Regions from separate parts of the Paenibacillus sp. J22R56 genome, predicted to be linked through region 1. Evidence: predicted binding sites of a transcription regulator. Region 1 holds the regulator's gene; the other holds the start of a gene.
The links. The regulator LexA, encoded in region 1, represses DNA repair genes until DNA is damaged. The targets are predictions, from matches to a motif close to CGAACATATGTTCG.

Region 2: AC0YNT_RS17885 (DNA polymerase IV) is a predicted target of LexA. The motif match lies at 2,122-2,135, and genes of this name have one in related genera.

Annotation. Positions count from the first base shown of each region.
Region 1 covers NZ_JBWDNV010000002.1:565,165-569,382, forward strand. The annotation lists gene glnA (type I glutamate--ammonia ligase) at 1-1,304, shown strand, start outside; gene AC0YNT_RS06560 (PspC domain-containing protein) at 1,350-1,529, opposite strand; gene lexA (transcriptional repressor LexA) at 1,717-2,337, opposite strand; gene AC0YNT_RS06570 (LysM peptidoglycan-binding domain-containing protein) at 2,506-2,868, shown strand; gene AC0YNT_RS06575 (DUF896 domain-containing protein) at 3,022-3,213, shown strand; gene AC0YNT_RS06580 (hypothetical protein) at 3,293-3,808, shown strand; gene AC0YNT_RS06585 (HAD family hydrolase) at 3,836-4,218, shown strand, end outside.
Region 2 covers NZ_JBWDNV010000007.1:166,580-170,797, reverse strand. The annotation lists gene AC0YNT_RS17895 (divergent PAP2 family protein) at 1-294, shown strand, start outside; gene AC0YNT_RS17890 (YhjD family protein) at 344-820, opposite strand; gene AC0YNT_RS17885 (DNA polymerase IV) at 817-2,070, opposite strand; gene AC0YNT_RS17880 (MBL fold metallo-hydrolase) at 2,459-3,211, opposite strand; gene AC0YNT_RS17875 (Lrp/AsnC family transcriptional regulator) at 3,338-3,766, shown strand.

The DNA of each region.
Region 1 (4,218 bases):
AACGCATTGCAGAGGAACAGAACGTTCGATTTATCCGTCTTCAATTTACCGACTTGCTTGGTACAATCAAGAACGTGGAAATTCCAGTAAGCCAGCTCGATAAAGCACTAGACAATAAAATGATGTTTGACGGATCTTCCATCGAAGGTTACGTTCGTATCGAAGAATCTGACATGTACTTATACCCTGATTTGGATACTTGGGTTGTATTCCCTTGGGTTGCACAAGATCGCGTTGCTCGTCTGATCTGTGATATCTATATGCCTGATGGCACACCATTTGCAGGTGACCCGCGTGGTATTCTGAAACGCTCCCTGCTTGAAGCAGAAGAGATGGGCTTTACAGCGATGAACGTAGGTCCAGAACCGGAATTCTTCCTGTTCAAAACCGATGACCGCGGTGAGCCTACAACAGAACTGAACGACCAAGGTGGATATTTCGACCTTGCTCCTATGGATATGGGCGAGAACTGCCGTCGCGAGATCGTACTTACGCTAGAAGAGATGGGCTTCGAGATTGAAGCTTCTCACCATGAGGTAGCTCCAGGTCAGCACGAAATTGACTTTAAATATGCAGATGCTATTAAAGCGGCTGACCAGATTCAAACATTCAAGCTTGTTGTTAAGACGATTGCGAGACAACATGGTCTTCATGCAACCTTTATGCCAAAACCATTGTTTGGCGTGAACGGTTCCGGTATGCACTGTCACCAATCGTTGTTCCAAGGCAGCACAAACATGTTCTATGATGAGAAAGATCGTCTTGGCCTTAGCCAAACTGCACGTTACTACATGGCCGGTATTCTGGAGCATGCACGTGCAATGGCAGCTATTACGAACCCAACGATCAACTCTTACAAACGGATGGTTCCTGGTTATGAGGCACCTTGTTATGTAGCTTGGTCGGCAAGTAACCGTTCGCCGATGATCCGTATCCCGGCATCCCGTGGCCTCAGCACACGAATCGAGGTTCGTAACCCGGATCCAGCTGCTAACCCATACCTGGCACTTGCCGTAATGTTGAAAGCTGGCCTTGACGGCATTAAGAATAAAACTCCGCTTCCGGCACCAGTAGATCGCAACATCTACATTATGACGGAAGAAGAACGTCTGGAATCCGGCGTGCCAAGCCTTCCATCCGATCTGAAGGAAGCTCTCGACGAAATGCTCCGCAGCGACGTTGTCTGCGAAGCACTTGGCGAGCACGCTCTGGCACACTTCTATGAGTTGAAAGAAATCGAGTGGGACATGTATAAGACACAAGTTCATCAATGGGAACGCGATCAGTATCTGACGCTGTACTAGGATTTCTATTTAAATGATAACACCCTCGACATAGCGTCGAGGGTGTTATTTTTTATACAAAGAAGGGGGAGGGTCAGGAAGGATGTTAGCCAGGATCATATAGATAATGAGATTGGCTGGGATAAAAATGAGGAATATAACTCTTACGAACAAAGCGGATAGTTCAAAATAATTGGCAATTCCGCCACATACCCCAGATATCGATCTATTGAATTCTGATTTCATTAATCGCTTCTTCAATCACAGTCACCTCTCGGTCAGGAGATCTTATTCCATCACAGAAATAATACCATATAAAGGTATCTGGGTAATATTACAATTTTCCATTCTAATCCAAATCAAAAAAAGAGGCTGTTCTCACTACCCGAATGAAGCAATCGGATCAGCGGGAACAGCCTCTTTTTGTTAGTCATTAGTGGAAGTCACGGAACAACCCAACCACTTTACCGAGAATCGTTACTGTGTTCAAGCGGATGGGCTCCATTGTGGAGTTCTCCGGTTGAAGGCGAATATGGTCTTTCTCTTTGTAAAAAGTCTTCACAGTCGCTTCGTCATCTTCCGTCATTGCTACAACGATATCACCGTTGTTCGCCGTTTGCTGCTGGCGTACGATGACAAGATCACCGTTATGTATACCAGCTTCAATCATGCTCTCGCCAATGACATTCAAGATAAATACTTGATCATTTCCGACGAAATGAGCGGCTAATGGGAAATAATCTTCAATATTCTCAGTCGCAGTAATCGGCACGCCTGCCGTTACCTTACCGACGATTGGTACTTGTGCTACAGCAGGGAGGATGATACCGTCAACACCGTCTTGATCTAAAATTTCGATCGCCCGGGGTTTAGTAGGATCGCGTCTAATAAGGCCTTTCTTCTCTAACCGATCCAAATGCCCGTGTACGGTGGAGCTTGATGCCAGGCCAACCGCTTCGCCGATTTCGCGAACAGAAGGCGGGTATCCTTTGTCCCGAACCTCATTCTTTATAAATTCAAGAATCGACTGTTGGCGGTTCGAAATCTTAGACACTGAAATCACTCCATTAATATATTTGAAGCAAATTATAACATAGAACCGGAGTTCGTACAAACATAAGTTCCTAAAAACAAAAGTTCGCATTTTTGTTGACTACAAACATTTGTTCGTGTTATTCTAAGAACAGAAGAAAACAGAACAAACGTTCGGGGAGCGATAATAATGATAATGAATCCAGCTTTTTATAAAAGTATCCATAAGGAAGAAGCCGTTAAATCTTTCAAATCGCGAGGCCATATTGTTAAACGACATGCGTTTAAACTTATAGTAAGTGCAGCGGTGTTCGTCCTTCTCTTTACAAGTTTCCTAATGATGCGTACGAACGCATCATCCGATCATATAGAAGCAGCAGCCTTGAATGAGCAGACTGTGGTTGTTACAGCAGGGGATACACTTTGGGGAATTGCAGACCGTTATCTAGATGGTTCCAAGGATATTAGAAAGTACATCTATAAGATCAAAGAACGTAACCAATTAAGTACCGTTGAGCTGAGGCCAGGACAAGTCATAATTATTCCTCAATAACCTATTTATGAAGATGGACAGGGAGTAGCGCACAGGATGTGCGTTTTATTCCCTGTCCATTGTCTATTCTTATATCATTACCTTGACAATTGCTCGCGTAAAAAGTCAAAATAGGTAAGAAGAGATGAGTAATGTACAAAAGAGGTGAAGGCAGTGGAAGAAATCATCGCGCGTATTAATGAATTATCCCGCAAAAATAAAACAGTTGGTTTAACTGAAGAGGAAATTGCTGAACGTGCCGTATTGCGTCAACAATATTTGGATAATTTCAAAAGAAATTTCCGACAACAGTTGGATACGATTGAAATTGTGGACGACGACGAGCAGAAGGGTGTAACCCATTAAGTTGGTCTGGATTTTATATAGTTAGCATGGGCGCCGTTCCATGAACGGCGCCCTGCAATATACACTAGGAGGAATAGGCTTGTCACGTACGTGGGAGCGCAAAGTGCGCAAAAATACGAACCAAATTAATAAAGCGCGTAAAAAGCATGGTGTTTCACAGATTGGTACTACAACATCTGGAAAACCCAAAACGGATCGCTTTACCGGCCGTAACTACATATTTCCAATCGTGCTCGTATTGATGATCGGTATGTATACCTTTATGGTAACGTCTGCTCCTGATTTCGAGCCATCAACGATGTTATGGGTAACGATTGGCTGTTATTTATTCCTGGCATTGATCTTCTTATTGCGCCGTCCGTATATTTCGATTGGTAAGGATTATATCCAAACCCGCAAAATGACAGGTGATAAGCAGCTTCCAGTGTCGAATATTAAGGGGATCAGCGTACAAAAAGGTGCAGTTATCATCATGCAGCATAAAGGTGCCAATTGGGTATTCTCCCGTCTGCTGAACCGTTATCCTACGGATGAAATCAGCGCTAAACTAAAGGATTTTGCTAAAACACACAATTTACCTTTTGAAGAAAAATAGAAGCAGAGTAGGAGAGTTATGCGAATTATGGGGAAGCAAGCCGTTTTATTTGATCTTGATGATACTTTGCTGTGGGATGACCGCAGTGTAAAAGAAGCATTTGAAACAACATGTAAAGCTGGCGCTGAAGCTGCTGGCGTGGATCCTGAACAATTGGAAGAATCCGTGCGCAAAGAAGCGCGTGCGTTGTACGAATCCTATGAAACGTTCCCGTTCACGAAGATGATTGGGATTAATCCTTTCGAAGGACTATGGGCTAACTTCCGCGAAGGAGAGCAAGAGGAGTTCCGTAAGCTTGAGAAGCTTGCACCTGGCTATCGTAAAGAAGCTTGGACTCGCGGCCTGCGTGCGCTTGGTGTAGAGGATGAAGTGCTCGGCGCTAAACTTGCTGAACAATTCCCTGCAGAACG
Region 2 (4,218 bases), on a different contig from region 1:
GGAATGAATGAAGGATGGTCCTCCTCTATGTTTGCGATCTCCGCCGTCGTCAGTGCGATCACGATGTATGATGCTGCGGGCGTTCGCCGTCATGCAGGCATGCATGCTACATCCATTAACAGGATTGCCAAGTCAATCAAATTTTTGCATCCTCATTCATCCACGGAATTGAAGCATGATGATGAGTTGAAGGAGCTGCTCGGCCACCGTCCAATTGAAGTGTTCGGAGGCGCTGTATGGGGCGTGATGGTAGGTCTTGTTATGTATTATTTAAGTACCACATCCAATTTCTGAACAAAAAAACACCGCGCTGAAACGGTCAGCTGGCGGTGCTTGCGGAAGGTCACTTAAACATGTGTGAGATATATTTGGCGATGCGGACGCTGATCTCGGCGCGGGCGGCATCACGGATCATGGAGAAGCGATCATCGTAGCCGCGGCAGACAAATTTATAATGGATCGCTCCATGCTCGCTGTCGCTTTCTTCGAGAAATACACGGATATTTCGCTCTTTGAGCGCCTTGCGGACGGCGGTTAAGTCATTGTGAATATGACCCATTAAGACGCGGGAGGCTTTCATATACAGCTGCTTCATGGAGTAGGGAGACAATTCAATGTCCTTGCAGTTCTTATCCACGATGGTCAGCATCATGGGGAGCAGCACATAGTCACGAATAAGCTCAAGCTCCTCTTTGCTCGGAACGGGGACAGGTCCGGAAGCTTTTGGCGTCTCGCGCCGCTGCAAATATTGCTCTCGATGTTCGGGCAGCATCATCCGGCTGGATTCCCAGCGGCCATTGCCTTCCAGTTTCTTGCTCATTTGTAGTGTCCTCCAATTTTGACGCTGCGCTCACGGGCCTGGGCTGCCTCTAGCAGCGAGGAAGCCCGCAGAATCGAGGTCGTTCCGAATTTATGACGGATCGCATCCGTGACGCGATCCAGCTTTCTTTCTTTTTCCCTGTTGCCGAACAGAGAAAGTTGGTATTGATCGTCAGGTACCAGCTTAGATAACGTAACGCCTAGCTTGCGGACGGGGAGACGATCCCAATGCGCATAAAATAACGTCCTCGCCGCAGCAAATACTTCCTTCGTAATATTAGTCGGATCCGGCACCGTCATCTGACGGAAAAAGCCGGTTGGCCGGTCGAAATCCGCCCCTTGCGCGCCTGCTGCAACAACGCTGCCCATATAGCCCTTCGCGCGGCTGCGCCGGCACACTTCTTCGCTTAATTCCAGCAGGACAACGTCGATTTCCTGCGGCTTGCTGTAATCACGGGGCAGCGTCATCTGATGACCAACTGCTTGCTGCGCGTCATGCGTGCTTGGTTTTACCGGGCTTGGGTCAATGCCGTTCGCGGTCTGCCAGAACAATTCGGCTTGAATATCGCTGTTACGGCCCATCCGCGCCCGCAGCTTGCGCTTGAAATCCGGGAGCGGGAGCCTGCCGAGATCTCCAATTGTAGAAATCCCCATCCTCTCGAAATGTGCGGTCATCCGCGAGCCAACGCCAAACATTTTGTTCACAGGAAGCGGCCATAAGAGTGATTCAACAGCTGTTTTCGGGAGCGTGAATACGCCGGCTTCGTTCTTTTTCGCCCAAATGTCGGTGGCCATCTTGGCCAGAATCTTGTTGGAGCTAATGCCAACTCGGGCCCATACGCCAGTGTAGAGCATAATCTTCGTCTGGATTTGCGTTGCGATCTCATCGGGCGTCCCGAAGTAAGATAAAGAACCGGTGACGTCCAGGAACTGCTCGTCGATGGAGAAGGGCTCCACCAGATCGGTAAACGAGCGGAAGATGTCGGTAATCATAAGCGAGACTTCGATGTAAGCCTGCATGCGTGGTCTAATAATGACAAGATGCGGACATTTGCCAAGCGCCTCGCCAAGTGTCTCGGCGGTCGTGACGCCGTACTGCTTCGCAAGCGGACAAGCGGCCAAAATAATGCCGGAACGCCGCGAAGGATCGCCGGCAACGACGACCGGATCGTTCTTATATTCGGGATGTGCGGCCTTCTCGACGGACGCGTAGAACGACTGGCAGTCAATCAGCATAATGACACGTTCCATAATCCCCACTCCAATACAAATACGAAAGTATGTTCGTATCTTATTATATACCGAATGTATGTTCGCTATGCAAGGGATATTTGGAGGTAATTTAAAACAGTTGGGGAGAACACATATGTGACGCCAGAATTATTGAGAAGAGTACCAAAATTATTGGGAGAAAAATTTCAAAAATAGTGATAAAATAGGTCTAATTGTATAATTATGCGTATATATGCATAAATTAAACCGTAGGTGATTTAGGGAATTTTTGGAATATTTTGAGGAGGATAACCTTGTGTATTGAATTAGCTCGTGCCGATACGGTACGGGCTTTATTTTTTGTGATTGTCAAATGAAGGGGAGGCTTTTCCTAGAATTATATAATTTTCATAATAGTTCATTGGAATTAATGAAACATATGTTTGGAAGGAATTGGACGAAGTTGAGTGGAACTATGTAGATAATTTAGTAGCCTCGTCCGCAGCGCGTCCCTAGTGACATGGCAATGGTTAATGGAATCCATATGAATGGCAACGACCTGGGTGTATGGCGCGTATCGGATTAGCTCGATTACGTTATCTTCATCCATCGTAATCACGTCGCCAACGGCAAACCTGGCTCCGCCTGCGTTGACGATTGTCATATCGGGCTTATAGGTATCAAGCGCTTTCTTCACATCTTCACACCAAATGGTATCTCCTGCGATGTACAGAGTGGGCTCCCCTAATGCTTGGAAAATGAAGCCGGACACATGCCCCATTTTCTGACCGATTTCGCCTGTCCCATGTTGACCGCTCGTACGCTGGATGGTTACGTCTCGGAAGGTCGCTGAGGTATGAATCTCCGTTATGTTGGTAAAGCCAGACGAACGGATAGCGTCGCTATCTCCCTGTTGGCAGAATATAGTCGATGACTTCGGTAGTGTCTGCATTGCTGCTTCGTCCCAGTGATCGCGATGCAAGTGTGTGACTAGTACGGCGTCCGGAGAGAGCCATGTATCTAGTGCACTAGGTAACGGGACGAGCGGATTGCGCCGTTCGTCGCAGGAATTGGGGATCGGTGGATTGACAGCTTGATCACTAAACATAGGGTCTAACAAGAAGGTCACTCCCGCATATTCAATCCATAAAGTTGCATGTCGAATGAGTTGAATGTTCATCTGATTTTCCTCCCAAAAAATTGATCTGTAATAATATTGATTTTAGCAATAGTCACTAGCTCGATACATAACTTGATGAACGAATTAAGGCGGGTTTGCTTACGTCGTGAAAGGAATGAATGCTAAATGGCCAACCAAGCCATTGACGATATTGATCTGAGTATTCTGCAAGCTTTGTTAAATAACGCGCTCCTTACCTACAAGGAGATCGGAGAGATCGTCCATCTCACAGGGCAGGCAGTTGGCGCACGGGTGCGAAAGCTGGAAGACAGCGGCGTTATCGAAGGTTATACACTGCGTTGGAATCCCGAAAAGATTGGTTTCAATGTTCATGCCTTTCTTATCGTCTTCATGAACTCAAATCAAGCACATCAAACCTTCCGAGACTTCGTCCAGTCGTCTGAATCTGTAGCGGAGGTGCATCGTGTAGGTGGTGAAGGCTGCTATTGGATGCGCATCCGGATTAGAGACGGTTCTGAACTGAACAAACTATTGGAGGAAGTGCTGAAGTTCGGCAATTATAAGTTGAGCCTTTCGATCGATCAGGTCAAGTAGACGGCCGTGAGAAAATGGTTAAAAGGATGCGATACGAAATGATTACAGATGCTCATTATTATTTCTTTCTTATTGTATTTTAGTTTTTTACGTAAGCGTCAATAGAGAACTATTTACTCAACTAACGTAAGATTGATAGTTCAGATCAACACGACAGCAGCCGGCACGTCATCGGTTGCTTTTTTTGTTGAAGGCGCGCCCAGAGGCACGCATCTTCTAGCCGGTGAGAGTCCGGTCATGGGAGGGGCCAAGCCCCCATGTAGCTAGGATGCCTGCATTCGGCGAAAGTTGGGTGTAGAAGCGCATCGACAAAAGCTCTGTCGGAGACAGAGCGAGCGACATACCAGGCCGTAACATAAAGTGAATCCTGCCGCGTCGTCAAAAAGGCCTCGCAAGAGGGACAAGGGGGAGCCGAACCTTGCTTCAATAGGTGAAGGCCATGGAAACTGCTA